2 regions of the Janthinobacterium sp. MP5059B genome follow, and region 2 is predicted to be linked to the other one. Evidence: predicted binding sites of a transcription regulator. Region 2 holds the regulator's gene; the other holds the start of a gene.
What was found. Region 2 encodes sigma-54, which starts transcription at its own class of promoters, with help from an activator protein. Its sites were predicted from a motif close to TGGCANGNAANCTGCTTT; they were not measured.
Positions count from the first base shown of each region.

Region 1: the regulator sigma-54 is predicted to act here: its motif matches at 8,594-8,611, upstream of JAB1_RS16095 (beta-propeller fold lactonase family protein).

Region 1 is NZ_LRHX01000013.1:5,345-20,991, reverse strand. Features, by position in the region: gene rtcR (RNA repair transcriptional activator RtcR) at 1-561, opposite strand, end outside; gene JAB1_RS16125 (TROVE domain-containing protein) at 768-2,339, shown strand; gene JAB1_RS16120 (RtcB family protein) at 2,540-3,775, shown strand; gene rtcA (RNA 3'-terminal phosphate cyclase) at 3,781-4,800, shown strand; gene pedF (cytochrome c-550 PedF) at 4,931-5,416, shown strand; gene JAB1_RS16105 (transporter substrate-binding domain-containing protein) at 5,442-6,275, shown strand; gene JAB1_RS16100 (TonB-dependent receptor) at 6,333-8,471, opposite strand; gene JAB1_RS16095 (beta-propeller fold lactonase family protein) at 8,676-9,632, shown strand; gene adh (aldehyde dehydrogenase) at 9,977-11,497, shown strand; gene JAB1_RS16085 (DUF779 domain-containing protein) at 11,553-11,942, shown strand; gene JAB1_RS16080 (PQQ-dependent methanol/ethanol family dehydrogenase) at 11,992-13,728, shown strand; gene JAB1_RS16075 (porin) at 14,016-15,176, shown strand; gene JAB1_RS16070 (4Fe-4S binding protein) at 15,234-15,647, shown strand, end outside.
Region 2 is NZ_LRHX01000005.1:157,615-173,261, forward strand. Features, by position in the region: gene JAB1_RS04365 (KpsF/GutQ family sugar-phosphate isomerase) at 1-147, shown strand, start outside; gene JAB1_RS04370 (HAD hydrolase family protein) at 147-680, shown strand; gene lptC (LPS export ABC transporter periplasmic protein LptC) at 723-1,334, shown strand; gene lptA (lipopolysaccharide transport periplasmic protein LptA) at 1,360-1,941, shown strand; gene lptB (LPS export ABC transporter ATP-binding protein) at 1,941-2,696, shown strand; gene JAB1_RS04390 (RNA polymerase factor sigma-54) at 2,701-4,179, shown strand; gene raiA (ribosome-associated translation inhibitor RaiA) at 4,249-4,611, shown strand; gene JAB1_RS04400 (enoyl-CoA hydratase/isomerase family protein) at 4,747-5,832, shown strand; gene rapZ (RNase adapter RapZ) at 5,833-6,696, opposite strand; gene hprK (HPr(Ser) kinase/phosphatase) at 6,912-7,847, opposite strand; gene JAB1_RS04415 (PTS sugar transporter subunit IIA) at 7,887-8,369, opposite strand; gene queF (NADPH-dependent 7-cyano-7-deazaguanine reductase QueF) at 8,713-9,555, opposite strand; gene ilvA (threonine ammonia-lyase, biosynthetic) at 9,638-11,173, opposite strand; gene JAB1_RS04430 (YqaA family protein) at 11,375-11,866, shown strand; gene JAB1_RS04435 (DUF3683 domain-containing protein) at 12,135-15,647, shown strand, end outside.

The DNA.
Region 1 (15,647 bases), on a different contig from region 2:
GATGCCGGACTTCAGAAAGGCCACGCCTGCGGCCTGTTCGCGCGTAAAACGCTGGGCGATCTGGTCGTAGCGCGACAGATCGAGGTCGATCAGCGCGTAGCTGCCGGGATTGCCGGCGCCCTGGCGCTTTGGCGGCGACGTTTGCACGAGGCGGCCGGGGAAATAGCGCGCTTCCGTCATCAGGAACATGCAGATCTGCACCACGTGGCTGCCGGTGGTGATGTGGATCCAATAGTCTTCCTTGTCCGGATCGAAGGGGTAGCTGTTGGCAAAATCATAGAGCGCGCCATACACATTCTCGAAGTCCCAGGCATCGCTGATAGGCAGTTCATGGGAGATCAGTCTGGTTTCAGGCGAGACGCTGGCGATATCCTGCGACACCTGGCGCACCAGGTTGTCGAACTGGCTGCCCGCGTACAGCAACTCGAAGCGGTCGATGATCTTGTCCTCGTGCTGGGTCAGGGCGATGCTGGGACGCCATTTTTCCCAGCGTGCCGCTCCCCTGCCGTTGTCGAGCTGCGTGCCGAGAAAACCGATAACGACGGTGCGTTTTGCTTGCATATGTGAGATAAAAATTTATCTTAAAAGATAATTGTATTCCAAATCGCCATGACAGGGATATTTTCAGTGCACAGCTTGCGTGGAAATATTACTTAATGAAATCAATTGGTTATGAAAATTTTTGAGGAATTATTGAAAGCTGGCACAGCGCTTGCAATAGAGGAGATACCAACGAGATAAACGTAGAGAGCAGAGAGGGACGAAAAATGGCCAACGCACAGTTATTCCAGAGCGCGCAACAGACAGGAACCTTGCCAGCTGCCCTGGCACGCAATGCCGAAGGCGCGCCAGCCTATGCGCTGACGCCCCGGCATCAGCTGGCGCAATACGCGGCCACCGGCTGCCTGAACACGACGTTTTATGCCAGCGCCGAAGCGCAGCTGGCAACAGTACTCGAGCTGTGCCAGGCGGTCGACCCCGCCTTCATTGCGCAGACGGCCGTGTACTGCCGCGAACGGGGCTACATGAAAGACATGCCGGCCTTGCTGGTGGCCGTGCTGGCGGGGCAGGGCGCTGCGCAATTCGCACCGGCATTCCGGCGTGTCATCAACAACGGCAAGATGCTGCGCAACTTTGTGCAGATCATGCGGTCCGGCGCCGTGGGACGCAAGTCGCTGGGATCGCGTCCGAAAAAGCTCGTGCAGGCATGGCTGAACACCGCTTCGGAACAGGCCTTGCTGGCCGCCGCCGTGGGCAATGCGCCTTCGCTGGCCGACGTGGTGAAGATGGTGCATCCGAAACCGCAGGAAGCGTGGCGGGAGGCATTCTTTGCCTGGCTGATCGGCAAGCCCTACGATGCCAAGGCGCTGCCGCCGGCGCTGGCCGCGTTCGAGGCCTACAAGGCGGATCCTTCGCAAGCGATACCGGACGTACCGTTCCAGATGCTGACGGCGCTGTCCTTGAGCGCGCAGGATTGGGCGCAGATTGCCCGCCAGGGCAGCTGGCAAATGGTGCGCATGAATCTGAACACCTTTGGGCGTCACGGCGTGTATGCGATAGCCGGCATGCCGGAATTGATCGCGGCCAAGCTGCGCGATCCCGAGGCGATTGGCCGGGCAAGGGTGTTTCCGTACCAGCTGCTGTCGGCGTACCTGGCGGCCGACGAGAGCGTGCCGGCCATCGTGCGCGATGCGCTGGAAGCGGCGCTGGAAATAGCGTTGGCGAATGTGCCGCGGATCGCTGGCAGGGTGGTGGTGTGCCCCGACGTCTCTGGCTCGATGTCGTCGCCCGTCAGCGGTTTTCGCGGCAGCGCCACCTCGAGCGTGCGCTGCATCGATGTGGCGGCGCTGGTGGCGGCGGCCATGCTGCGCAAGAATCCGAATGCGATGCTGCTGCCGTTCGAGCACAGCGTCGTCCAGTGCGGGCTGGCTGCGGATGACAGCGTGATGAGCAACGCGGCCAGGCTGGCGGCCATCGGTGGCGGCGGCACCAATTGCAGCGCACCGCTGGTGCGCATGAACAGCAAGAAGGAGCTGGCCGACCTGGTGATTTATGTGTCCGATAACGAATCGTGGATCGACGCCAGACGCAGCGGCGCCACAGCGACGATGGGACAATGGAAGGTGTTCAAGCAGCGCAATCCGCAGGCGAAACTGGTGTGCATCGATATTGCGCCGCATGCCACGACGCAGGCGATGGAATGCGAGGATATCCTGAATATCGGCGGTTTTTCCGATGACGTCTTCAAGATCATCGCCGCCTTTGCCGCCGGCCAGCTGGACCCCGCCCACTGGGTGGGAGAAATCGCCGCCATCGATATCGCGGCAACCGGTTGTTGAAGTAAAGCGCATGAATGCGGACAAGACTACATAAGAGACGTCCTGTCCAGACTTGTCATGCGCCGCAGTGCCCCGAATGCAGACAGGATTACATCGATCAGCCGCGTCAAACCGGCCTGGCGTGCGCAGTACGCCGCCAGAAAATCCTGTCCCTCCTTGTCGGGTTGTCGTACTGATTACAATAGAAAATGAGAGAAGCGATGAAAAAAGAAGAATACGAAGTCCTGCATACCGAAGGCAGCCGTCCCGTCAAAATGTGGACACGTGGCGTGCCCGTCGAAGAAGCGGCCAAAAAGCAATTACGCAACACGGCGACCCTGCCGTTTATTTACAAGCACATCGCCGTCATGCCGGACGTGCACCTGGGTAAAGGGTCGACCATCGGCAGCGTGATTCCTACTCTGGGCGCCGTGATCCCGGCCGCGGTAGGCGTGGATATCGGTTGCGGCATGATGGCGGCGAAAACCACTCTGACGGCGAATGATTTGCCCGATAATCTGGGGCCGCTGCGCAGCGCCATTGAACGCGCCATTCCGCACGGGATGTCGCCAAAGACGCGCGGACACCGCGGCCGCGACGAGGGTTCCTGGCATACGCCGCCCTCGGTGGTCGATGCCGCGTGGCTGCAGCTGAAAGACGAATTCGATGCGATCTGCCTGAAAACGCCGAAGCTGAAAAATACGAACAATTATCGCCACCTGGGGACTTTGGGCAGCGGTAACCACTTCGTCGAAGTCTGTCTCGACGAGCAGGGTTCCGTATGGTTCATGCTGCATTCCGGTTCGCGCGGCGTGGGCAATGCCATCGGCAGCCATTTCATCGAACTGGCCAAGCAGGATATGCGCACCCACTTCATCAACCTGCCCGACCAGGATTTGGCTTACCTGGCCGAAGGAACGCAGCATTACGACGATTACGTGGAGGCGGTGGGCTGGGCGCAACGCTTTGCGCGCAACAACCGCGAAGTGATGATGCAGAATCTGATCGCCGCCGTGCGCACGGTCATCCATAAACCGTTCCAGACGCACGTGGAAGCCGTCAACTGCCACCATAACTATGTACAGAAGGAGCACCACTTCGGCAAGGATGTGCTGATCACGCGCAAGGGCGCCGTGTCGGCCCGTGCTGGCGAGCTGGGGATCATTCCCGGTTCCATGGGCGCGAAGAGTTTTATCGTGCGCGGCAAGGGCAATGCGGAGAGTTTCCATAGCTGCAGCCACGGCGCGGGACGTACGATGAGCCGCACGGAAGCGAAGCGGCGCTTCAACCTGGATGACCAGATCCGCGCCACGCAAGGCGTGGAATGCCGCAAGGATGAAAACGTGATAGATGAAATCCCGATGGCCTACAAGGATATCGATGCGGTGATGCTGGCGCAGCGCGAGCTGGTTGATGTCGTGCATATCCTGAAGCAGGTCGTCTGCGTCAAAGGATAAGAGAGATGATAGAAATAGATGGAGCGCAAGGCGAAGGCGGCGGACAGATTTTACGTTCGGCGCTGAGCCTGTCGATGATCACGGGGCAACCGTTTCGGCTGATTAACATTCGCGCGGGGCGGGAAAAGCCCGGCTTGCTGCGCCAGCATCTGCTGGCCGTGCAGGCGGCAACTGCCATTTGCGGGGCGCGCACGACGCCGGTGGCGCTGCGCGCGTCGAGCCTGGAATTCGTGCCCGGCCCCCTGCGCGGCGGCGATTACCGCTTTGCCATCGGCAGCGCGGGCAGCTGTACCCTGGTGCTGCAAACCTTGCTGCCGGCCCTGCTGCATGCGGATGGGCCATCCACCGTGCGCATCACTGGCGGCACGCACAATGCCATGGCACCGCCCGTGCATTTTTTGCAGCGCGCGTATGGCCGCATCCTGCAGCAGATGGGGGCCGAAGTGGAGATCGCGCTGCAACGCTACGGCTTTCATCCCGCAGGCGGCGGCGAGGTGACGGCCACCGTGCAACCGTGCCGGCGCTTGCGCCCCATCGCATTGCTGCAGCGCGGCGAACGGAAGGCGGGGTATGCGGAAAGCGTGGTGGCGGGCGTGCATGTCCAGGTGGCGCAGCGCGAACTCGAGCGCGTCGCCGGGGGCATGGGCTGGAGCGGCAAGCAGTTGCGCCTCGTCGGCTTGCCGGCGGAGCAGGGACCGGGCAATGTCCTGTTGCTGACGCTCGAGCATGAGCATGTCACGGAAGTGTTTACTTCGTTCGGTGAAAAGTCCTTGCTGGCCGAATCCGTGGCCAAGCGCCTGTTGAACGAGGTGCGCGCCTATCTCAAGACGGACGCGGCCGTCGGCGAGCACCTGGCCGACCAGCTCTTGCTGCCCATGGCGCTGGCCGGCGGCGGTAGCTTCAGTTGCAACAAGGTCTCGCAACATGCGCTGACGAATGCGGAGGTGATTGCCCGGTTTTTGCCCGTGCGTATTACTTTCGAGCAGCAGGAGCGGAGCAGCATCTGCACGGTGGCCGCCGCCTGACGCGCGCGCTGACACAACTGGCTGTTGCAGCTGTTCCAAATTGATACATGGTCGGCCGGATGTGGGGCATAGACGCATGGCATGGCATTTGCTCTTCTTTGGTATTGACTAAAAAACCAAGGAGACCAGCATGACCTATTCCATTCGTACCCTGCTCGGCGTGGCGGCGGCCGGCGCCGTTGCCCTCACTTCCCTGCTGACATTGCCGCATGCCTATGCGCACGGCAATGTCACGCCGCAAGGCGTCGATACCACGGGCTTGCCCAAGGTAGGCGACAAGTGGCTTGAGCAAAACCCGTATCGGGGCAACAAGCTGGCCTTGACGGTGGGCACGTCGGCCTACAACCAGAATTGCGCCCGCTGCCACGGCATCGAAGCCATCTCGGGCGGCATCGCGCCGGATTTGCGCCAGCTGGACCGCGATTGCTTCGGTATCAAGAATGAGACAAAGAAACAGGCTTGCTACAAGGAGACGGATAATTACTACCTGGCCACCATACGCCACGGTAAAGTGCGTAATGGCGCTGTGTACATGCCGCCGTTCGAAGGCGTGTTCAACCAGGAAGCCATGTGGGCCATCAAGACCTATCTGGAAACCCGCCGCGAATCGAATTAAATCGAACTGATCACAAAGGAGTCCCATGCGTTCATTTCAATTCCGGGGCGCGCGCGCGATGATCTCGCTCGCCTGCCTGGCGCTGTGCGCAGCCGCGCCGGCGCGCGCCGACTGGCAAAAAGTGCAGCAGTCGGGCAGCCTGAAAGTGGCTGTGTATAACGAGTTCGCGCCGTTTTCCGACAAGGGCGCGGGCATCGATATCGACATCGCCGAAGCGCTGGCGAAAAAGCTGGGTTTGAAACTGAGCTTGCTGCCATTTCCCGCCGGCGAAAACTTGAACGATGATTTGCGCAATATGGTGTGGAAGGGGCATTACCTTGGTTATGGTCCCGCCGATGTGATGCTGCATGTGCCGGTCGACAAGAAGTTGATGGCGGATAACGACAAGGTCGAGATCTTCGCGCCGTATTACGTGGAAACCGTGCGCCTGGCGCGCAGCGCGCAAGCCGTGCCGCAATTCGATGGCGTCGCTTCGCTGGCCGGCAAGCGCATCGGCGTGGAAAAGGTCTCGATCGCGGCCATGCTGATGCTGGGTGAAGACAATGGCAAGTACCGCGACGACGTGCGCATCTTCGACACGGCCGCCGAAGCCTTGCAGCAATTGCAGGCAGGACAGCTCGATGCCGTGCTGGCCAACCGTTCGGAGATCGAATCGGTGCTGAAAAGCGATCCCGCTTTCCCCTTGAGCGAAGTGGCGTTCGCCCGCTTGCCGCGTGCCGGCTGGGCCGTGGGCCTGGCCGTCAGCCGCCAGCAGCTCGACGTGGGCAAGTTGCTGCTGGCGGCCATGAACGAGATGGCGGCCAGCGGTGAATTGAAAGCCATCTTTGAAAAATATGGCGTGAAGGAAGCGCGGCCCTGACGTAGCGTGCTTGAGTTGAAAAGCCCGCGCATCGATCGATGCGCGGGCTTTTTAGTTTTAGAAACTATATTGGGCGCTGACGCCCAGCAACCAGTTGCGTCCCGGCGCCGCTTCATAGTAGCGCTTGTTGCTGTCGCCGACGATGACGGAGCCCACGTAGGTCTTGTCGAAAAGATTGTTCAGGCGGGCAAATTCCTTGAAGCGCCAATTCCCCACGTTTTGTTTGGCGTTGACGCGCGCATTGAACACCGTATAGCCGGGCGCCGGCTTTTCGCTGTTGCTGTCTTCCGCGTAGACCTGGTTGCTGGCCACGCTTTCCAGCGCCGCGCCAAAACGGTCCAGCGTGTCTTTCCAGGCCAGTTCCGCGAACAGGTTGGCGCTGGGCACGCCCGGCAAGCGGCTGCCTTCGCGCACGCCGCCAAACGCCTGGTCATACACGGCGTGCAGGCTGGTCAGTGCCACTTTGGTCGTGAAGCCATACGGCAGGTTCGAGTCCAGCGACACTTCCATACCCTGGCGCAAGGTCTTGCCCGCATTGCGGTAGCTGGTGCGTCCGCCGCTGGACTTGTCGACCACCAGTTCGTCGTTGGTCTTGATCTGGAACACGGCCGCGTTGACGTGCGTATTGTTGTTGATCCTGGCCTTGACGCCTGCTTCCAGGTTGGTGCTGGTCGCTGGTTTCAAGTTGAAATTGAAGCCGCCGCCCGTGCCCGAGTAAAACAGTTCATTCAAGGTAGGCGCTTCGAAACCGCGCGCGGCACTGGCGTAGACGTTGACGTTCGGCGTCAGCTTGTACAGCAGGCCCAGCACCGGTGTCGTGTGGCTGAACTCCAGGCTGCCGCTATCGTTGCCGTTGCTGAGGAAATGGTCATCGACCGCCACTTTCATCTTGCTGTAGCGCACACCTGCGCTGAGCAGCCACGAGCCGCTTTGCCATTCTGCCTGGATATACGGATCGAGGCTGGACACGACATTTTGCTCGTCGCGGCGCAGCTTGCCCTTTACGCCAAAGCTATTGCCGATGAAGTTTTCGTAGCCGGTACGGTCATCGCTGGAGCGGCCGTAATCGATGCCGATGGTGGTGCTCAGCTTGCCGCCGGCCAACTGGTTCACGTGCAGCCAGTTGGTATCGATGCCATAGAACTGGCGCTGGAAATCGACCACGCCGCCCGAATGGCTGGCCGGCGCCTGGAAGCCCTTGGTAAATGCCTGGTACTGGATCACGTCGCGGTTGCCGCCATACACCATTACATGCAGGCGGTCATCGCCGAACGACTGTTCATAGGTGGCGCCGATTTGCTGGTGGTCGATGCTCTTGCGGGTGTTGTAGCGTTCGGCCAGGGTGCGTTTCGGGTTTTGCGTATCCGTCGCGTCGACCTCACCGGCGCGCGGGTCGGCGGCAAACGTGGCCCAGGTGGCGCCCAGCGGATCTTGCGTATTGCCTTGATGCAGGCTGTTGGCGACGATGGTCAGCTTGCTGTCCTTCGTCGGCTTGACGGTGATCTTGCCGAACGCCTGTTCGCGCGTGGCGGCGCTATGGTCGCGGAAACCGTCCGTGCGGAAGCGCGAGCCGTCGAGCACGTAGCCGATGCCGCCTGCCTGGCCTTGCGCCGAGAGATCGACCTTGCTGGTGCCGTAGCTGCCGCCCGTCACATTCAGTTCGATGGACGGGGGATTTTGTCCATCCCTGGAAAACAGCTGGATCACGCCGCCCGAATGGTTGCCGTAGATGGCAGAAAACGGTCCGCGCAGCACTTCGATGCGCTCGGCCGTATCGAGGTTGAAGGTGGCGGCCTGGCCCTGGCCGTCGGGCATGCTGGCGGGAATGCCATCGCTGATCAGCTTGACGCCGCGCACGCCGAAGGCCGAGCGTGCGCCGAAGCCGCGCGACGAGATCTGCAAGTCTTGCGCATAGTTCTGGCGGTTTTGCACCACCAGGCCCGGCACGGCGGCCAGCGCTTCCGACGCGTTGACGCGGATTTGGCCATCCTGGATGCGGGCGCTGTCGACCATGTCGATCGAGGCCGGCACTTCCTGGCTGGGGTGGGCGATGCGGCTGCCGCTGATGACCACCGTATCCATCAGTTGTCCGGCGGCCAGGCTAGCTGCTTCGGCGGCAAAGACGTGGGGGGCGAGGGTGGCGCTGCCGGCGACAAACAGGCTGGCGATGGTGTTCAGGCGGAAACGATGCTGCATGCGGATTCTCCAATGTGAATAAAAGCCTGCTTGATCGCGTGCGCGGTACAGGTCTGCATAGTCTTATCAAGCAATATGCCTGCCATGTCTCCATTGGTGGGCTGAAATTATACGCGTGTCAGTGGCACGGCGTTTGCATACAGCAATGGGCAGATGCGCCGCTACCGCGCGCTTTTCCTGTGTTTTGCCATTGAAAAGGTGATTATGCCCAACTTCTTCTCGTGCTTGCGCCAGGTTTGCTGGCTATTGCCGGCGCTCGCCAGCACCGCCCTCCAGGCAGCTCCCTTTGCCTATGTCCCCAATGAAAAATCGGGCACCTTGAGCGTGATCGACACGGCTACTGACCAGGTCGTGCGTCAAATCGCGGCAGGCAAGCGGCCGCGCGGCATCGCCGCCGACCCCACCGGACGGCAATTGTTTGTCACGGATGCCGCCAGCAGCGCCTTGTTGCTGATCGACAACGCTGGCGGCACGCCCGTGCGCACGGTGGCGCTGGGCAAGTCGCCCGAAGGCGTCAGCGCCTCGCAAGACGGTAGTCACGTGGCCGTTGCCGTCGAGGAAAACAATAGCGTGGCCTTGCTCGATGGCCAGACAGGCACCTTGCTCGCCGATATCAAGGTGCAGGGACGCAACCCGGAACATGCCGTCTTCAGCCCGGATGGACGCTGGCTGCTAGTCAGCGCGGAAGAGGCCGAGCAAGTCGATGTCATTGATGTGGCGCGACGCCGCCAAGTCGCGTCCATCGCCGTGGGACTGCGTCCGCGCGGCATCGGTTTCAGCCCGGACTCGGGCCGCGCCTATGTGGCGTGCGAACTGGTCAATGCCGTCTACGTGATCGACATGGCCGCGCGCAAGGCGATTGCCACGATTCCAGCGGGCAAGAATGCGAATGGCATCGTGGTCCATCCCAACGGCAAGCAAGTGTATGTCTCGAATGGCACGGACGGTACGGTGATGGTGATCGACACGGCCAGCAATCAAGTGACGGCCACGATTGACGTCGGCAAGCGCCCGTGGAATATGGCCATCACGCCCGACGGCGCCAAGCTGTACGTGGCCAATGGCCGCTCGAACAGTGTATCCGTCATCGACACGGCCAGCGCGCAGAAGGTAGCCGATATTGCCGTGGGTGAATTGCCTTGGGGCGTGGTGATTCGTTGATTCCTTGGTGGCACAGGCGCAGGTGTTCCAGTCTGGTACACCTGTTCCATTGTGCAGCGGCGCAGGGGAGATGCCGCAGGGCTGGCCCGGATTGGAACAGGACGTCTTTACCTTGTTCAAAATGCAAACAGGCCCACGTCCCCACCCAAGCAGGTGGCTTGCGCTGAAAAACGTGCCGGGTTTGATGCCGCGCCCTTGTAACAGGGATAAAACCGGCTAAGTTTGTAGTGGGATGGCGAGCTGGCACGGCATTTGCGGAAGACTCCGTGTACTCACCCCATCTGTACCAGGACGTTTGATTTTAATTAAGTAATTCCATTCTAATTAACCCGATAGAGGACGACATGAATCTCGCAGACATCAGCAAACTGGGCGTAGCCAATCCCTTCAAACAACGCTATGACAATTACATCGGCGGCAAATTCGTTGCACCAGTAAAAGGTGAATACTTTCCTAACATCACGCCGATCACGGGCTTGCCGTTTTGCGAAATCGCCCGTTCCACGACGGAAGACGTCGAGCTGGCGCTGGACGCCGCGCACGCCGCCAAGGATGCCTGGGGCAAGACGTCGCCGGCCGAGCGCGCAAATATTTTGAACCGCATCGCCGACCGCATCGAACAGAACCTGAGCCTGATCGCCACGGCGGAAACCATCGACAACGGCAAGCCGATCCGCGAAACGATGAATGCCGACATTCCGCTGGCCATCGACCATTTCCGTTACTTCGCCGGTTGCATCCGCGCCCAGGAAGGTTCCGTCGCACAAATCGATGCGGAAACCTATGCCTATCACTACCATGAGCCGCTGGGCGTCGTGGGCCAGATCATCCCGTGGAATTTCCCGATCCTGATGGCCGTGTGGAAACTGGCGCCAGCCTTGGCCGCCGGCAATTGCGTCGTCTTGAAACCGGCCGAGCAGACCCCGGCTTCCATCATGGTGTTGATCGAGCTGATCGGCGACTTGCTGCCGCCTGGTGTGCTGAACATCATCAATGGTTTCGGCCTGGAAGCGGGTAAACCGCTGGCGTCGAGCAAGCGCATCGCCAAGATCGCCTTTACGGGCGAAACGGGCACGGGCCGTCTGATCATGGGCTATGCGGCGCAAAACCTGATTCCCGTCACCCTGGAGCTGGGCGGCAAGTCGCCGAACATCTTCTTTGAAGACGTGATGGATGCCGACGATGACTATTTCGACAAGTGCCTGGAGGGTTTTGCCATGTTCGCGCTGAACCAGGGCGAAGTGTGCACCTGCCCATCGCGCGTGCTGATCCAGGAATCGATCTACGAGAAATTCATCGAACGGGCCTTGAAGCGCGTGGCCGCCATCAAGCAGGGCAACCCGCTCGACTCTGCCACCATGATCGGCGCGCAGGCGTCGCAGGAACAGCTGGAAAAAATCCTGTCCTACCTCGACATCGGCCGCCAGGAAGGCGCGGAAGTGCTGGCTGGCGGCGAGCGCAATACCCAGGCGGGCGACTTGGAAGGCGGCTACTACGTGCGTCCGACCGTGTTCAAGGGCAATAACAAGATGCGCATCTTCCAGGAAGAGATCTTCGGACCCGTCGTGTCCGTGACCACCTTCAAGGATGAGGCCGACGCGCTGGCGATCGCCAACGATACCTTGTACGGCCTGGGGGCCGGCCTGTGGACGCGTGACGGTTCGCGCGCCTTCCGCATGGGCCGCGCCATTCAGGCGGGCCGCGTGTGGACCAATTGCTACCACCTGTATCCTGCCCACGCCGCGTTCGGCGGCTACAAGCAATCGGGTATCGGCCGCGAAAACCACAAGATGATGCTCGACCACTACCAGCAAACGAAGAACTTGCTGGTGAGCTATAGCCCGAAAGCGCTGGGCTTCTTCTAAACCGGCAACAGGCGCCGCACCTGTAGTCCAGGCGCGGCGCGCAGAAAGGGATGCCATGAGTGCAGCAATTGCCCGGGTGGTCGCCACCGATGCGGCGCTGGAAATGATGGACAAGTTGCGCCAGCGTCACGGCCCGCTGATGTTTTTCCAGTCGGGCGGATGCTGCGACGGCAGCGCGCCCATGTGCTATGCGCTGGGCGAGTTCGATGTCAGCGACACCGATATCTATCTCGGCAATTTGAATGGCACACCGTTCTACATGGGGCTCGAGCAATTCGAGTACTGGGAGCATACCCAGTTGATTATCGATGTGGTCGATGGCAATGGCGGCATGTTTTCACTCGACAACGGCACGGGCAAGCGCTTTTTGACGCGCTCGCGCCTGTTCACCGATGAAGAGTGCGCGCTGTTGCATGCCCAGCCGCATGAGCACCGCAAGACTTGATACACACATACTAATAAAACAGAGGGAGATGATTGTGCAGAAAAAAATCATGGGGATACTCATCGGTTTGGGTTTGGCATCGCTGGCCCAGGCGGCCGACGTGGGCAATGTCACCAATGCCATGCTCGACAGCACGGCGAAGAATCCGGCCAGCGTCCTGTCGTTTGGCATGGGTACGCAGGGCCAGCGCTATTCGCCGTTGACGCAGATCAATGACAAGACCGTGGCCAAGCTGGTGCCAGCCTGGTCGTTCTCGTTCGGCGGCGAAAAACAGCGGGGCCAGGAATCGCAGCCGTTGATTCACAACGGCAAGATGTTCGTCACGGCATCGTATTCGCGCATCTTTGCCGTCGATTTGAAAACGGGCGCCAAGCTGTGGAAGTATGAGCATCGCTTGCCAGACGGCATCATGCCATGCTGCGACGTGGTCAACCGCGGTGCTGCCCTGTACGGCAACCTGGTGATTTTCGGCACGCTCGACGCCTACCTGGTGGCGCTGGACCAGAATACGGGCAAGATCGTCTGGAAGGAGAAAGTGGATGACTACGCGGCCGGTTACTCGATGACGGCCGCGCCGCTGATCGCCGAAGGCTTGCTGCTGACGGGTGTGTCGGGCGGGGAATTTGGCATCGTGGGCCGGGTGGAAGCGCGCAACCCGATGACGGGCGACCTCGTGTGGAGCCGTCCGACAGTAGAGGGCCATATGGGCCACCGCTACGACAAGGATGGCAAGGCCATCGACAACGGCGTGTCCGGCACGGCGAATAAGACGTGGCCGGGCGACCTGTGGAAAACGGGCGGCGCCTCGACGTGGATGGGCGGCACCTACGATCCGCAAACCAAGCTCGCCTACTTTGGCACGGGTAATCCGGCGCCGTGGAACAGCCACTTGCGTCCCGGCGACAATCTGTACTCGTCGTCCACCGTGGCACTCGATGTGAAAACGGGGCAGATCAAGTGGGCGTATCAGAATACCCCGAACGATGCGTGGGACTTCGACGGCGCCAACGAATTCGTCACCTTCGACATGGATGGCAAGCGCTACGGCGGCAAGGCCGACCGCAACGGTTTCTTCTATGTCATCGATGCGGCCAATGGCAAGCTGCAGAACGCCTTTCCGTTTGTGAAGAAAATCACCTGGGCCAGCAGCATCGACCTGAAGACGGGCCGGCCGAACTATATCGCCGCCGGCCGCCCTGGCGACCCCACCAAGGGAGAGGAAGGCAAGAAGGGCACGACCGTGTTTGCCGCGCCCGCTTTCCTCGGCGCCAAAAACCAGATGCCGATGGCGTACTCGCCGCAAACCAAGCTGTTCTACGTTCCCGCGAACGAATGGGGCATGGACATCTGGAACGAGCCGATCAGCTACAAGAAGGGCGGCGCCTTCCTCGGCGCGGGTTTCACCATCAAGCCATTGTTTGACGACTACATCGGCGCCATGCGCGCCATCGATCCGAAGACGGGCAAGATCGTCTGGGAAATCAAGAACAACGCGCCGCTGTGGGGCGGCGTGATGAGTACGGCCGGCAACCTGGTGTTCTACGGCACGCCGGAAGGCTTTCTGAAAGCCGTCGATGCGAAGACGGGCAAGGAGCTGTGGAAATTCCAGACGGGCTCCGGCGTCGTGGCGCCGCCCGTCACCTGGCAGGATGGCGACACGCAATACGTGGCTGTCGTTTCCGGCTGGGGTGGCGCGGTGCCGCTGTGGGGCGGCGAAGTGGCGAAGAAGGTCAACTTCCTGGAACAGGGCGGTTCCGTGTGGGTCTTCAAGCTGGCGTCGAAGTAACGGGGTGAAACATCCGGGCCACACGGATGGGTGTCTCCCTGTCCGCCGGGTGTTTTCTTTTTGCTGACGGCCCAGGCCGTCAGTTTTTTGTTTACCTGGATGCCCGATATGCCTGCTTGCGGTCAAAAAATGAACACTGTCAGTGGCGATTGATCCGCTGCTGCACACGTTAACTACGCCTTTTCTCTTTCTCCCTCTGAGCCGTTCTGGGCACGCTTATTGCCAAAGCTTGAGGTACATCAATCACTGGTGTGCACACTAAAAACAGAGAAGAAAGAGGAGAACAAATGAACACATTGAGCAAGCTGGGGAGCCTGGGTGTCATGACAATCGCAGCGGTGGGGCAGGCACAAGCCGTCGATATCAAGGCTGGCGACTGGACCGTGTCGGTGGGCGGCATCGTCAACGCCTATTACACGCAAGTGTCGTGTTCGGGCGATGCGGTGGGCGGGCTGGCGCTGGGCGGGCGGGCGCTCGGTTGCGGCGGAGAAAAGGACCGCACCACCATCGGCAACGGCTTGCTGCCGAATGGCTTGATCACCTCGGCAAGCTCGCGCCTGGGCGAGTACGACGTGAAAGCCCTGATCGGCATCTACAACTCGACGGCCACGGACAGCGCCATCAGCCAGAACAGCGTGGTCGATGTGCGCCAGGCCTTCTTTACGTTTGGCAACGAACACATGGGTACCTTCAAGCTGGGCCGCGACTATGGCATCTTCGGCGCGAATGCGATTTTGTCGGACATGACCTTGTTGGGTTCGGGCGCACCCGTGCAGGCGACGCAGCGGGGCAGAGTGACCTTGGGCCATATCGGCGCCGGCTATACCTATCTGGGCAACTATGGCCAGATCATGTACAGCTCGCCGAAGTTGGGCGGCGTTGGCATCGATGTGGCGCTGGTCAGCCCCGTCTCCGATACGCCCATCGTGGCAGGCTCGACCTATTCTTCGAAGTCGAGTCCGCAAGTGCAGGCGCAACTGACGTATGCGCAGGAAGGCTTGAAAGCCTGGCTCGGCGTGAAGTCGCAAAAGTTCACCTCGAAAACCGCAGGTGTCGATGACCTGACCATGCGCGGCGTGGAAGTGGGCGGCTCATACCAGATGGGTCCGGCCGGCGTGCTGGTCAACTTCCAGGGCGGCAAGGGGCTGGGCATCTTGTCCGATGCGGACCAGGGCGATACCAAGTCGAAGAACTGGCTGTTGCAAGGCACGTATAAGACGACGGACAAGCTGAAGCTGGGCTTGTCCTACGGCATCAGCAAGAACGACGACCACACGGCCGGCACGGGCGGCTTGAAGTCGAATGCCAACCTGACCCTGGGCGCGTACTACTCGCTCAACAGCGCTATCACCCTGGTGGGCGAGCTGGGCCAGACGCGCTCGAAAGGCTTTACGGGCGGCGAAGCGAAGATGAATGGCGTATCCCTGGGCGGCATTATTTTCTTTTAACTCATCAACGCGGCGCCTTGCGACAAGGCGCCGCACGGAGCATAGTGCATGAGGACAATGCGGTTGTTCATAGCATGCTGGTTATTCCTGTTTATCCTGGGACAGGCGTGGGCGGGCGTGCTCACCAAGGCCGAGCTGGCAAGGCGCTTTCCTGCTCCCATCGTCGTGGGCGACAAGGAGACCGACTTGCCCGTCTGGCCCCTGTTCAAGCAAAACGCCACGGCCACGCAGCTGATCGGCTACGTGTTTGAATCCGTGGACCTGGCGCCCATTCCCGGCTTTTCCGGCGTGCCCGTCAATCTGCTGATCGCCATTGATCCGCAAGGCAGCTTTCTCGATGTTGCGGTGCTGTCGCAGCATGAACCCGTGTTTCTCGATGGCCTGGGAGAGGCGCCGCTGTTTCAGTTCGTCAAGCAGTACCAGGGCTTGTCGCTGAAACAGAATATTGCCATCGATGCCAGAAAGAAACGC
Region 2 (15,647 bases):
CGCAGCATCGCGCCCGAACGCCTGGCCGTGGACGCCGTGGCCGTGATGGAGCAGTTCCGCATCAACCAGATGCTGGTCGTCGATGCCGACGGCAAACTGGTGGGCGCGCTGCATATCCATGATCTGACGCAAGCGAAGGTGATCTGATGGATAGCGTGGCGGACAACCTGGCACGCGCGGCCAAGGTCAAACTGATGATCTTTGACGTCGATGGCGTGCTCACCGACGGCAGCCTGCATTTCGGCCCGGACGGCGAGATGATGAAAACGTTTAATGTGTATGATGGCCTGGGCATCAAGCTGCTGCAGGAATCGGGCGTGCAGACGGCCATCATCAGCGCGCGCCGCTCGGCCATCACGGCGCGCCGCGCGCAAGACCTGGGCATTACCCACGTACACCAAGGCGGCCACGACAAGCTGACGCCGTTTCGCGAACTGCTGGCGCTGACGGGCTTGACGGAAGAGCAATGCGGCTATATCGGCGACGACGTCATCGATGCGCCCATCCTGAAACGCGTCGGCTTTGCCGTCAGCGTGCCGGGCGGACGCCCGGAAGTGCAGGGCCTGGCCCACCATGTGACGCAGGCCGGCGGTGGCCGCGGCGCGGTGCGCGAGATCTGCGAATTCCTGCTGCGTGCCCAGGACAATTATGCGCGCGTCATGGCGCCGTTCCTGGAGTGAGGCGCGCCGCCTCGCCAGTGACATTTGAAAGAGTGAAGCCCTATGCGTAAGCCAGGAGGCGCCCATCGCTGGCGCATGATTTTTACCGTGCTGGGCGCGGTTGTTGTCGCGCTGGGCAGCTTTTGGCTGCTCGAGGTGATGAACAAGAATAGCCAGGACATCACGGCCAGCAAGCATCTGGATGAGCCCGACTATTTCATTACCAATTTCAGCCTGGTGCGTATGGACTTGACGGGAAAACCCAGCTATATCGTGTCGGGCACCAAGCTCACGCATTATCCGCTGGACGATTCGTCCGATATCGACCGGCCCTTCGTGCGCAAGCTCACGCCAGGCATGCCACCGATGAACATGAATGCGGAACTGGCGCATATCGACCAGGACAATACCCGGCTGCAACTGCACCGCAATGTCGTGATCGACCGCGTGGCCAGTCCGAAGGCGCAGAACCTGACGGTCAAGACGGAAGCGCTGACGGTGTTCCCGGATGAGGAAAGAATGGAAACGGACGTGCCTGTCGATATCCTGACGGGCACCTCGCGCCTCAATGGCATCGGCATGAAAGCCAATAACGCCACCGGCGTGGTGGAAGTGCAGAATGCGCTGCGCATGGTCCTCCCGCCGAAACCGCGCCCGGCCGCGGCGGCAAAATGACAGAATGAAACAAGGAAACCATACTATGAAGAACATCTTGCTGTTGACCGTATTTTCCCTGGCCATCATGGGCGTGGCGCATGCCGAGAAGGCCGATTCCGAGAAGGAAGCCGTCATCACGGCACGTAGCGGCCACGTCGATGACATCAAGCAGGTGCGCACCCTGACGGGCGACGTCGTGCTGGTCAAGGGGACCCTGACCATGAAGGCGGGTCGCGCCGTGATCACGGAAGATCCGCAAGGCTACCAGTTCATTACCTTCTGGGCCGATCCCGGCAAGCTCGCCACCTTCCGCCAGAAGCGCGATGGCGCGGGCGACCTGTGGGTGGAAGGCGAAGCGGAGCGCGTGGAATACGACAACAAGACGGAAGTGGTGAAACTGTTTTCCAGGGCCAAGCTGACGCGCCTGGAAGGCACGAAAGTGACCGACGTGGCCAATGGCGCCTTCATCTCGTATGACAGCCGCAAGGAAGTGTTTGCGATGGAAAATTCCAACAGCGGCACCAGCACCCCGGATGGCGGCAGCGTGCGCATGGTGATCCAGCCGAAAACCAAGGCACCGGCGGCGGAGAAAGCGCCGGCCACGCCTGCGCCAGGAAAGAAATAATGGATAATACTCGTTGCGGCAGCACCCTGATCGTTCGCGGGCTGCAAAAAACCTATGGCAAGCGGCAAGTCGTGCATGATGTCTCGCTGCAAGTCGAATGCGGCGAAGTGGTGGGTTTGCTGGGCCCGAACGGCGCCGGCAAGACCACCTCGTTCTACATGATCGTCGGCTTGGTGCCGTCCGATGGCGGCAGCATCGATATCAGCGGCGTGGACATCTCCAGCCTGCCGATCCACCGCCGCGCGCAGATGGGCCTGTCCTACCTGCCGCAGGAAGCGTCCGTCTTCCGCAAACTGACGGTCGAAGACAATATCCGCGCCGTGCTGGAAATCCAGACCGTCGAAGGCCGTCCGCTGACGAAGGCCGAGATCGAGGTGCGCCTGGATAAATTGCTGGCTGACTTGCAGATTGAAAAGCTGCGCGAGAACCAGGCCCTGTCGCTGTCCGGTGGCGAGCGCCGCCGCGTGGAAATCGCCCGCGCGCTGGCCACCGATCCCCGTTTCGTGCTGCTCGACGAACCGTTTGCCGGTGTCGATCCGATCGCCGTGATCGAGATCCAGCGCATCGTGCGTTTCTTGAAGGAGCGCAATATCGGCGTGCTGATCACCGATCATAATGTGCGTGAGACGCTGGGTATCTGCGACCGTGCCTACATCATCAACCAGGGCTCGGTACTGGCGTCGGGGCGCCCCGACGACATCATCGCGAACGAGTCGGTACGCCGGGTCTATCTGGGCGAACACTTCCGCATGTAAGCCAATGAAACAATCATTGCAGCTGCGCACTTCGCAGCACCTGGCACTGACGCCGCAGTTGCAGCAATCGATACGCCTGTTGCAATTGTCTACCCTGGAATTGCATCAGGAACTAGAGCAATTGCTGACGGACAATCCCTTGCTCGAACGCCTCGATGATCCGCTCGACCGTTCGCTGCGCCTGCTGTCCGACGGTGCCTTGAGTTCCACGGCCGCGCCGGCCGAAGCGCCGCCCCAGCCGCCAGGCCAGGAGGTGCCCGCAGCGCCGGCCGAAGCGGAAACCTTTGATGGCGATGCCGGCGAGGGTCCGGCCGCCGCGGATGGCGGCGACAGCGACTGGAGCGAGGCGAGCCGGGGCAAGGCGCCCGACGACGAAGATTCGCGTCCGCAACTGGAGGCCCATCACTGCACCCTGCGCGAACACCTGATGGAGCAGATGCGCGTGACGGTGCTTGAATTGCGCGACCGCGCGCTGGTCGAGCTGATCATCGACGCGCTCGACGACAATGGCTACCTGGAAGAGTCGCTCGACGACATCCTGGCGCGCCTGCCGGAAGAGCTGGAAATCGACGCCGACGAGATGCGCACGGCCTTGTCTCTCTTGCAAAGTTTCGATCCGCCCGGCGTGGGCGCGCGCAATGCCTCCGAATGCCTGGCGCTGCAAATCAAGCGTTTGCCGCACATCGCCATGGTGACGCGCCGCATGGCCCTCGTCATCGTGGAAAAGCACCTGGCCTGGTTTGCCCAGCGCGATTTCAACAAGCTGAAAAAAGCCCTCGATTGCGACGATGAAGACTTGCGCGAAGCGCAGACGGTGATTCGCCAGTGCAATCCGCATCCGGGCGCCGTGTTCGCCTCGGACGTGTCCGATTACGTGGTGCCCGACGTCGTCGTCAAGCGCGCGCGCAATGGCTGGCAAGTCACCCTGAACAACGATGTCATGCCGCGCCTGCGCGTCAATGCCATGTACGCCAACTTGCTCAAGCAGGGCAAGGGCGAGGGCGCCATGGGCGCACAGTTGCAGGAAGCCAAGTGGCTGATCAAGAATATGCGCCAGCGCTTCGACACGATCCTGCGCGTGGCGCAGGCGATAGTAGAAAGACAAAAGAACTTTTTCTCGCATGGGGCCGTTGCCATGCGTCCCCTTGTGCTCCGTGAAATAGCTGATACACTGGGTTTACACGAGAGTACTATCTCGCGGGTAACAACTCAAAAGTACATGCTGACCCCGCACGGCATGTTCGAGTTGAAATATTTCTTTGGTAGCCACGTCGCCACCGAAGCGGGGGGCGAAGCGTCATCGACGGCGATACGGGCATTGATCGTGCAACTGACAGGAGCAGAAGACCCTAAAAATCCTTTATCCGACAGTAAGATTGCGGACATGCTGGGGGAGCAAGGCATGGTGATTGCGCGACGTACTGTTGCCAAATACCGGGAAGCGTTGAAAATTCCGCCAGTGAGCCTGCGTAAGTGTTTGTAAGTTTTTTTCGGTTCCTCTGCGGGCCGGATAGGATGGACCGCACGAACCCGATCATCTTTAGGAGTGTGTATGAATCTCACCATCAGCGGACATCATCTCGAAGTGACACCAGCCATCCGTGAATACGTACAAACGAAGCTGGAGCGCGTGAAACGTCATTTCGATCAAGTCATCGATATTGCCGTGATTCTGACCGTGGATAACCTCAAAGAGAAAGAAAAACGTCAAAAGGCTGAAGTCAACCTGCGTTTGAGCGGCAAGACTGTCTATGTGGAAAGCTTGGCGCACGACCTGTACGCCGCGATCGATACCCTGATCGACAAGCTCGATAGGCAAGTGATGAAATACAAAACCAAAGTGCAAGGGCACGGTAAAGAGGCGATCAAGCATCTGCCAGACAACTCCGAGGAAGAAGCCGTCGTCGCCGTCTAAGGCCACCCGCTTCCAGCAGTTGTGATCAACTAAGGGCGCACATCTTGCGCCCTTTTTTGCGCCTGGACCTTTTGAGCGCAATGTTCGCCGCGCAGGGGCTAAAATGTTTGCACTTTCACTTTTTTCCTGCCTGCCATGAGCGACTTCGTCCAGACTTCCATCCGCAACCGCACGGGCCATATCGTGCTCGACCGTCCGAAAGCCTTGAATTCCCTGTCGCTGGAGATGGTGCGCGCCCTGAGCGCGGCCCTGCTGGCCTGGCGCGACGATCCGCAGGTGGACGCCGTGGTGATCCGCTCCAGCAGTGAAAAAGCCCTGTGCGCCGGCGGCGACATCCGTTTCTTTTTCGATGCTGGCTTGGCCACGCCGCAAGGCGGCAGCGCCATGCTGGAAGATTTCTTTACGGAAGAATATGCTTTAAATCATTTAATTCATTTCTACCCGAAACCGTATATCGCCGTGATGGATGGCGTGGTGATGGGCGGCGGCATGGGCGTGGCGCAAGCCGGGCCGGGCAACCGCCTGCGCATCGTGACGGGCCGCACGCGCATGGCCATGCCGGAAGTCAATATCGGCTTGTTTCCCGACGTGGGCGGCAGTTATTTTCTATCCCGCCTGGCCGGCCAGCTGGGCCTGTACCTGGGCTTGACGGGCTTGACGATCAACGCGGCCGATGCCCTGTACACGGGGCTGGCCGATGTCTACCTGCCTGAGGCGCAGATGGGGGCGCTGCTGGACCTGTTCGAATCGACGCGGGGCGAGGCCTTGCCGGTGGCCATCAAGGCGCTGGCGGCGCCTTTCCAGGCCGAGGCGGGGGTATCTCCCCTGGCCACGGCGCGCACGGCGCTGGACCGCCATTTCGGCGCCCCTTCCGTGGCCGCCATCATGGCCTCGCTGGCGCAGGATGACAGCGCGTTCGCGGCCAAGGCGCTGGCGGCCATGCGCCTGCGTTCGCCCTTGATGATGTCGGTGACCCTGGAATTGCTGCAGCGGGGCGCCCACCTGGGCGTGGCCGATTGCCTGCGCATGGAGCGCACGGTGGTGCGCCATAATTTCGAACATGGCGAAGTGCTCGAGGGCGTGCGCGCGCTGGTGGTCGACAAGGACAATGCACCGCGCTGGAACCCTGCCAGCCTGGACGACGTCGATGCGGCCATGGTGGCGCGCTTCTTTGCCCCCGTCTGGCCAGCCGCGGCGCATCCGCTGCGCCACCTCGACTAATTAGCTGCGTTCGCGGTGGCGCAGGACGACGCGCTCGTTGGGGCCGAAATACTGCGCCAGCCGCTCCGCCATGTACACGGAGCGGTGCTGGCCGCCCGTGCAGCCCAGGGCCACCGTCAGGTAGCTGCGGTTGTCGGACTTGAATGACGGCAACCATTTCTCGATGAAGGCGCGGATGTCGGCCAGCAGTTCCAGCGCGCTCGGCTGCGCGTCGAGGAAGGCGATCACGGGCGCATCGCGGCCGTCGAGCGGGCGCAGCGCCAGGTCGTAATAGGGATTCGGCAAGGCCCGCACGTCGAAGACGAAATCGGCGTCCAGCGGCACGCCCAGCTTGAAGGCGAACGATTCGAAGAACAGGGTCAGCGGCGCGCGTTCGGAGGCGACGATATCCTTGATCCAGGCGCGCAGCTTGTTGGCGCTCAGTTCCGACGTGTCGATCACATGGCCCAGCTGTTCGATGGCTGACAGGCGTTCGCGTTCTTCCGAGATGCACTCGATCAGCGTGCGGCGACTGGCCGGATTCTGGTTCGGACGCAATTCGTGCGACAGCGGATGGCTGCGCCGCGTTTCCGAGAAGCGCGCCACCAGCGAATGCGTGGTGGCCGTCAAGAACATGACCTTGACGTCATGCCCCTGGTCGCGCAGCAGGGCCACATTGTGCGGCAGGCTGGTCAGCGACTCGGCGCTGCGCGCATCGACGGCGACGGCCAGTTGCGGTGTACCTTCGTCGAGCAGGGTCTGCACCAGGCTGGGCAGCAAGGCCGGCGGCAGGTTGTCGACACAATAGTAGCCGGTATCTTCCAGCACATTGAGCGCAACGGATTTACCGGAGCCGGATATTCCGGTGATAAGGACGATATGCATACGCCGATCATACAATAAAGATCGGCGCTCTGCTTCCAAGGCAATTATCTTTACAAATTATTGCAATTTGGAATGTGATATTGCCGGGATTGGCAGGGCGCTCTCGTCACGACCGTAGGTCGGCTTAGCGCGTCGCGCGTAAGCCGACACCGCGGCATGGGCCAACAATGTCGTCGGATTACGCACGGCGTTGCCGCGCTAATCCGACCTACTTGCTAATCGCCACTCATTGCCAACCTCTGCCGCTCCATGAACTCCTGCAAGGTATCGATGCCGCGCAATTGCAAAATCGTGTTGCGCACGGCCGCTTCCAGCAGTACGGCGATGTTGCGGCCGGCGGCGACGGGGATGACGACCTTGCGCACGGGCAAACCCAGCACGTCTTCCGTGGGGAACAGGAAAGGCAGGCGCTCGACTTCCTCTTCCAGCGCGTTGCGGCGCACCAGATGCACGATCAGTTTCAGGCGCATCTTGCGGCGCACGGCCGTTTCGCCAAAGATGGCCTTGATATCGAGCAAGCCCAGGCCCCGCACTTCCAGCAGGTTTTGCAGCAAAGGCGGGCAGCGGCCTTCGATCATGTTGGGCGCGATGCGCGAGAATTCGACGGCGTCGTCGGCCACCAGGCCGTGGCTGCGCGAAATCAGTTCCAGCCCCAGTTCGCTCTTGCCCAGGCCCGAATCGCCCGTGATCAGCACGCCCACGCCCAGCACGTCCATGAACACGCCATGCATGATGATGCGTTGCGCCAGCTTTTTGGACAGGTAGACGCGCAGGAAGTCGATCACTTGCGCGGCCGGCAGCGGGGTGGAGAACAGGGGAATGTTTTGCTCGTCGCAGATGGCGAGGATGTCGGGCGGCGTTTCCAGTCCTTGCGCGATGATCAGCGCGGGCGGACCGCCGGCGATCAGCTCGCCAATCACGTGGGTGCGCGTGTTGACCTTCAGGCGCTGGTAGTAATTGATTTCCTGGTGGCCGAAGACCTGGATGCGGCCCGGATGGATCAGGTTCAAGTGGCCCACCTGGTCGGCGGCCGACGAGACATCGCCCGAGATCAGGCGCTCGCCGCCGGGGAAGCCGGCGAACCAGCCCAGTTGCAGACTTTCACGATTGTCGTCGTACAGGCGTTGTATCGTCAGTGGCGTTTGCAACATGGCAGTCTTCTTCTTCAGGAGTGGAGGAATACCTGAAGTTTAACCCGCCGCTTGCAGACTAGGTTGCCAATTGACGATGCGCGAATGTACGGATTTCGGTTCCGGATCCGTGGCCAGTGCCGTGCGGAAGGCGTCATCGGAAAACATTTCAGCGATTTCCGACAGGATTTCCAGATGTTGCTGGGTGACATGATCGGGAATCAGCAGGAAAAACAGCAGATTGACAGGCTTGCCATCGGGCGACTCGAACGGAATCGGCTCGGCCAGGCGGACGAAGGCGCCCAGCGGCGATTTCAAGGTTTTGCTGCCCTTGACCCTGCCATGCGGCACGGCCACGCCATGGCCCAGACCAGTCGAGCCCAGGCGTTCGCGGGCAAACAGATTGTCCGAGACGGTAGAGCGGGCGATGCCGTAATTGTTTTCGAAGATCAGGCCGGCTTGCTCGAAGGCACGTTTTTTACTGGAGACTTCCAGGTCCAGCAGGACGTTTTCGAGGGATAGTATTTTGCTAAGATTAGTCATGACACTCAATGAAATGGTGCAATGCGCAGAGGGCTTGCGAGCCGAATTATAGGCCTGTTTCCGCGGCCTGTAACGCCAATTCTCAACAGTATACGCCCGCTGCGGGCGCAGTGGGCGCTACAGCCCATGTCACCATCATTTTAGCAAAAAAATAACATCGGCGTGTATCGGCTATTTCTTGATTAAAAACACGCGGCGCGCCGGTTTTTCCGCCGCCGAATGCCGATTTTCCGATTTTTCAGCGTCTTTGACATGCTCTGCGGCACTACTGCAACGTTGTTTTAAAACACAGCCAACATTCCTGTTGGCATGGTTTCATGGTGTTGCGCGGTGTTGCCTAATGTTACTGACGGGCGTTGCGCAGATTGCCCGGCATCGCTCCCGTGCTGAAGTTGCTGCGCCAAGGATTGATATCGAGGCCGCCGCGGCGCGTATAGCGCGCATACACGGACAGTTTTTGCGGCTTGCACTGACGCAAGATATCGACAAAGATGCGTTCCACGCATTGTTCGTGGAATTCATTGTGCTCGCGGAAACCGATCAGGTAACGCAGCAGGCTTTCCTGGTCGATCTGCGGTCCCGCATACTCGATCTGCACGCTGCCCCAGTCGGGCTGGCCCGTCACCAGGCAATTCGATTTGAGCAAGTGCGAGACGAGTTTTTCTTCCACTGGCGCTTCGTCCAGCGCTGCCTTCAGCAGCAGCGGCGAGGGCGTGTATTGCGTGATTTCCAGGTCCAGGCGGTCCAGCAGCACGCCATCGAATTCGCCCATTTTCAGCTTGCCGAAATCTTCCTGCAAAGTCAGTTCCACTTGCACGGGCGCGCCGAAACCGTTCGATAAATCCTGCTTGAGCAAGGCCACCAGCGCATCCGGGCTGTCCAGTTTGGTCTGGTTGAAGGAGTTCAGGTACAGCTTGAATGATTTCGACTCGATGATGTTCGGCGAATCGGCCGGCGCGCTGACCTTGGCGATGGCCACCTGCGGCTTGCCGCGCTGGTTCAGCCACGACAGTTCATAGGCATTCCAGATATCGAGGCCGAAAAACGGCAAGGTGCCGTGCAATTCCAGCTCGTCGCGCTTGCCCTGGCGCGGAATGGGAAACAGCAGTTCCGGCGCGTAATCGGTGCGGTAGGCGGAGCTTTTGCCCAGCGGGGATTGTTCGGCGAGGTCGTTGGTGGTGGTCATGGTCGTGTGGCGTGAATTCAGTCAAGGACGCATGGTAGCCTAATTCCCCCGACGGCGAGTAGCCGCCGTCGGGAGGTGATGCTTAACCCAGGAACAGCTTATAGACGGGATTGCTGCTTTCATCCCAGTAACGGTACCCCAGGGTATCGAGGAAGCGGGCGAACTCTCCCATTTCATCGGGCGGCACTTGCAAGCCGATCAGGATGCGGCCCACGTCGCCGCCCTGGCTGCGGTAATGGCAAAGTGAAATATTCCAGTTCGGCGCCATGCTGTCGAGGAAGCGCATCAGCGCGCCCGGGCGCTCGGGGAACTCGAAGCGGTACAGCAGCTCGTCTTGCGCCAGCCGGCTCTTGCCGCCCACCAGGTGGCGGATGTGCGACTTGGCCAGCTCGTCGTGGGTCAGGTCCAGCGTCTTGAATTCGTGTTCCTCGAAGGTCTTTGCCAGCACGCTCGATTCATGCCGGTCGGCAATCTGGATGCCGACGAACACGTGCGCGGCTTTTTCATCGCTGATGCGGTAATTAAATTCCGTCACGTTGCGCGCGCCGATGAGCGAGCAGAAACGTTTAAAACTGCCCCGCTGTTCGCGCATGGTGACGGCAAACACGGCTTCGCGGAATTCGCCCAGTTCGGCCCGTTCCGCGACGAAGCGCAAACGGTCGAAATTCATGTTCGCGCCGCTGGCGATGGTGACCAGCGTTTCATTGTTGACGGGATGCTTGGTCAGGCTGGCCCGTTCCACATAGGCCTTGGCACCGGCGATGGCCAGCGCGCCGGACGGTTCCAGAATGCTGCGCGTATCCGTAAACACATCCTTGATGGCGGCGCAGATGGCGTCCGTGTCGACGGTGATGATTTCATCGACATACGCCTGCACCAGGCGGAAAGTTTCCTCGCCGGCCAGGCGCACGGCCGTGCCGTCGGCAAACAGGCCCACGTCGTTCAGGGTCACGCGCTCGCCCGCTTTCAGCGAGCGGGCCATGGCGTTCGAATCGACGCTTTGCACGCCGATGATCTTGATGTCGGGACGGATCTGTTTCACGTAGGCGGCAATGCCGGCGATCAGGCCGCCGCCGCCGATGGGTGCGAAGATGGCGTGGATGGGGCCGGCGTGCTGGCGCAGGATTTCCATACCGATCGTGCCCTGGCCGGCGATCACGTCCGGATCGTCGAACGGGTGCACGAAGGTCAGCTTCTGTTCCTTTTCCAGGGTCAGCGCGTGGTTGTAGGCATCCGTGTAGGACTCGCCGTGCAGCACCACTTCCACATTCACGCCGCCGCGGCCCTTGACTGCCTCGACCTTGACCAGCGGCGTGGTGGTCGGCATGACGATGACGGCACGGCAACCCATGCGCGCGGCCGACAGGGCCACGCCCTGGGCATGGTTGCCGGCCGAGGCGCAAATCACGCCGCGCTTGCGTTCCGCTTCGCTCAGCTTGGACATCTTGTTGTAGGCGCCACGAATCTTGAAGCTGAACACGCTTTGCATGTCTTCGCGCTTGAAGTAAATCTGGTTGTTCAGGCGCTGCGACAGGGCAGGGGCCAGTTCCAGTGGCGTTTCGGTAGCGACGTCATAGACGCGGGCGGTCAGGATTTTCTTGAGGTAGTCGATGTTCATAGTCTGCAAGCAAGTGATTCTGGGCCAGAAAGGGTCTGGAACGTGTCGGGCGATAGCGGCGGCGCGGCGGCGGATAGCCTGGCGACAATAATGCTCTATGGAACTGCGGGCGGGTAGGCCTTTGCCGGCCGGCGCGGATTGTGCGGCGCGCAAGCTGCTCTTCATTATAATGGAGAGCCTTACTGCATCGCGAAGTGTTCCATGATCGAATCCGCAATCGCCTGGCTGCTGCAACTGATCGCAGCGCCGGAAGTCGGGCTGACATCGGTCTTTCTGATCAGCTTTATTTCCGCCACCTTGTTGCCGCTCGGCTCGGAACCGGCCGTCTTTGCCGTCATCAAGGCCAATCCCGCGCTGTTCTGGGCCGCCATCGGCGTCGCCACCCTGGGCAATACTCTGGGCGGTATCGTCGACTACTGGATGGGCTACCGGGCCAAGCAGGCGTTTGCCAAGGAGCGCGACACGCGCTGGTTCCGCTGGTTGGCCCGCTATGGGGCCAAGACCATGCTGCTGGCCTGGCTGCCGCTCGTGGGCGACCCCCTGTGCACGCTGGCCGGCTGGCTCAAGCTGCCGTTCTGGCCCAGCGTGGCCTACATGGCCGTCGGCAAGTGCGCGCGCTACCTGACCATGACGGGCTTGCTGCTGTACGTGCCCGATGGCGTATGGCACAGGATTGGACAAATGCTGGCGTAAACAGCAGGCAAACGGGCGTAATGCAACGCCAGTTTGCCCCATTTTTGGGCAGTTCGATAGTTTGCAGCAGAGTCCGATTCTTGGCATTTTTGCGTCAAAAAATCACCAATACTGATTTTTTATTCATGCAAAAGAAGGCTTTTCCATATTTGCTATGGTGTCGGATGGGGTGTTTAAACCTTAGGCGGCCTAAGGCTGTTCCGGCATGGTGCGGCGCAATAAGATAAAATGGGCCTTTAGGGTCCAGTCCACATCGTCACCACACTCCATGAACGCTCCCGCACATATCCAAGCTTTACTGGCAGAAACGCCGAATGGTCCCGCAGCAAGCCGCCTGCGCGAAATCCCGTATAACTACACGTCGTTTTCCGATCGCGAGATCGTCATACGCCTGTTGGGGGAGGACTCCTGGCGCCTGCTCGACGAGCTGCGCGGCGCCCGTCAGACAGGCCGTTCGGCCCGCATGCTGTACGAGGTGCTGGGCGATATCTGGGTCGTGCGCCGCAATCCGTATCTGCAAGATGACTTGCTCGACAACCCGAAGCGCCGCCAGGGCTTGATCGATGCCTTGCATCACCGCCTGGCCGAAGTCGACAAGCGCCGCCTGTCCATCGATGCGGCCGGCGGCGACGTGGCCGCCAGTGGCGAATCGCCCGAAGTTGCCAAGGCGCGTAGCGCCAATGTGGAGTTGCTGCTGAAAGCGGCCAGCAAGGCCGTGGCCGACTTTGGCGACGAATTCCGCAAGACCTACGACTTGCGCAAGCGCACGGTCAAGGTGCTGGGCCGCTACACGGAAAAACACAATGTGCGCTTCGACGGCATGACGCGCGTGTCGCACGTGACGGACGCCACCGACTGGCGTGTGGAATACCCGTTCGTCGTCCTGACGCCCGACACGGAAGAGGAAATGGCCGGCCTGGTGAAAGGCTGTATCGAGCTGGGACTGACCATCATCCCGCGCGGCGGCGGCACCGGCTACACGGGCGGCGCGATTCCATTGACGCCGATGTCGGCCGTCATCAACACGGAAAAACTCATTACCCTGGGCGCTGTGGAAATGACGGTCTTGCCGGGCCTCACGCACGAATACGCGACGATCAATTCGGGCGCGGGCGTGATCACGAATAAAGTGTCGGAAGCGGCCGAGAAGGCCGGTTTCGTGTTTGCCGTCGACCCGACCTCGGCGCACGCCTCTTGCATCGGCGGCAACGTCGCCATGAATGCGGGCGGCAAGAAGGCCGTGCTGTGGGGCACGGCGCTGGACAACCTGGCTTCGTGGCGTATGGTCGACCCGAACGGCGACTGGCTCGACGTCACGCGCCTCGACCATAACCTGGGCAAGATCCACGATATCGCGCTGGCACGTTTCCAGCTGGAATGGCGCCACCCGAGCACGCGCGACGCGACGAAGCCGAACGCACCGTTCAAGACGGAAATCCTGGAAATTCCTGGCCGCAAGTTCCGTAAAGAGGGACTGGGCAAGGACGTAACGGACAAATTCCTCGCCGGCTTGCCGGGCATCCAGAAAGAAGGCTGCGACGGCCTGATCACGTCGGCGCGCTGGATTCTGCACAAGATGCCGAAGTTCGCCCGTACCGTCTGCCTGGAGTTCTTTGGCCAGGCGCGCGACGCGATCCCGTCGATCGTGGAAATCAAGGATTACCTCGATGGCTTGCCGGCCAAGGGCGAGCAATATACGACCATCCGCCTGGCGGGCCTGGAGCACCTGGACGAGCGCTACCTGCGCGCCGTCGGCTACGCCACCAAGTCGAAGCGGGGCGTGCTGCCGAAGATGGCCCTGTTTGGCGACATCGTCGGCGACGATGAAAACGCCGTGGCGCAAGCGGCGTCGGAAGTGGTGCGCATCGCCAACACCCGCGTGGGCGAAGGTTTTGTTGCCGTCAGCCCGGAAGCGCGCAAGAAATTCTGGCTCGATAGAGCCCGCACGGCGGCGATCGCCAAGCACACGAATGCGTTCAAGATCAATGAAGACGTGGTGATTCCCCTGAACCGCATGGGCGAATACACGGATGGCATCGAGCGCATCAATATCGAGCTGTCGATCAAGAACAAGCTGCAACTGGCGGATGCCTTGAGCGAATTCTTTGGCAAGGGCAACTTGCCTGTTGGCAAGAGCGACGATGCATCGGATGACCGGGTCGACGATGCGGAAATGCTGGGCGACCGCGCCGAGCAGGCACAGCAGTTGCTGGCGCAAGTCACGGCACGCTGGACCTATCTGCTGGCCCAGCTGGACCGTCCGCTGGCGGACGTGAAGGGCGAATTGGCCGAACTGGGCATGGAACGCTTGCTGCCCGTGTTTGATGCGCGCCTGGAAACGCAGCCTGACGCCACCCTGTTCGACGTGGTGCAGGACCGCACCGTGCGCATCACCTGGAAGCAGGAAATCCGCGCCCAGTTGCGCCAGATCTTCAACGGCGCCGCATTCAAGCTGATCCTCGACGAGGCAACCGCCATCCACGCGCGCATCCTGCGTTCGCGCGTCTTTGTCGCGCTGCACATGCACGCAGGCGACGGCAACGTGCACACGAACTTGCCCGTCAACTCGGACAATTACGAAATGCTGCAGGACGCCCATGAAGCCGTGGGCCGCATCATGATTTTGGCCCGCTCGCTGAATGGCGTCATTTCCGGCGAACACGGTATCGGCATTACCAAGCTGGAATTCTTGACGGAAGAAGAGATCGGCGAGTTCCGCAGCTACAAGCAGCGCATCGATCCGGAAGGCCGTTTCAACAAGGGAAAATTGTTGAACTTGCCGGGCATGGGCGCCGACTTGCGCAATGCCTACACGCCATCGTTCGGCCTGATGGGCCACGAATCCTTGATCATGCAGCAAAGCGATATCGGCGCCATCGCCGACAGCGTCAAGGATTGCTTGCGTTGTGGCAAGTGCAAGCCCGTGTGCTCGACCCACGTGCCGCGCGCCAATTTGCTGTACTCGCCGCGCGACAAGATCTTGGCGACCTCGTCCCTGATCGAAGCGTTCCTGTACGAAGAGCAGACGCGCCGCGGTATTTCCATCAAGCATTGGGAAGAGTTCGAAGACGTGGCCGACCATTGCACGGTCTGCCATAAGTGCGTCACGCCTTGCCCCGTGAATATCGATTTCGGCGACGTGTCGATGAACATGCGCAACTTGCTGCGCAAGATGGACAAGAAGAGCTTTAATCCGGGCACCAAGGCGACGATGATGTTCCTCAACGCCACCGATCCCGTGACCATCAACGCCACGCGCAAGGTCATGATCGGCTGGGGTTACAAGGCGCAGCGCCTGGGCCATGACTTGCTGAAGAAGTTTGCCAAGAAGCAAACCAAGGCGCCGCCGCCATCGACGGGCAAGCCGCCCGTCAAGGCGCAGGTGATCCATTTCATCAACAAAAAGATGCCGGGCAATCTGCCGAAGAAATCGGCGCGCGCGCTGCTCGACATCGAAGACGACAAGGTCATCCCGATCATCCGCAATCCGAAGACGACGACGGCCGATACGGAAGCCGTGTTCTACTTCCCTGGTTGCGGTTCGGAACGTTTGTTCTCGCAAGTGGGCCTGGCCACGCAAGCGATGCTGTGGGAAGTGGGCGTGCAGACGGTCTTGCCGCCGGGCTACCTGTGCTGCGGTTATCCGCAGCGGGGCGCGGGCGAGTTCGACAAGGCCGAGAAGATGATGACGGATAACCGCGTCCTGTTCCACCGCATGGCCAACACGCTCAATTATCTGGACATCAAGACGGTGCTCGTCTCGTGCGGCACCTGTTACGAC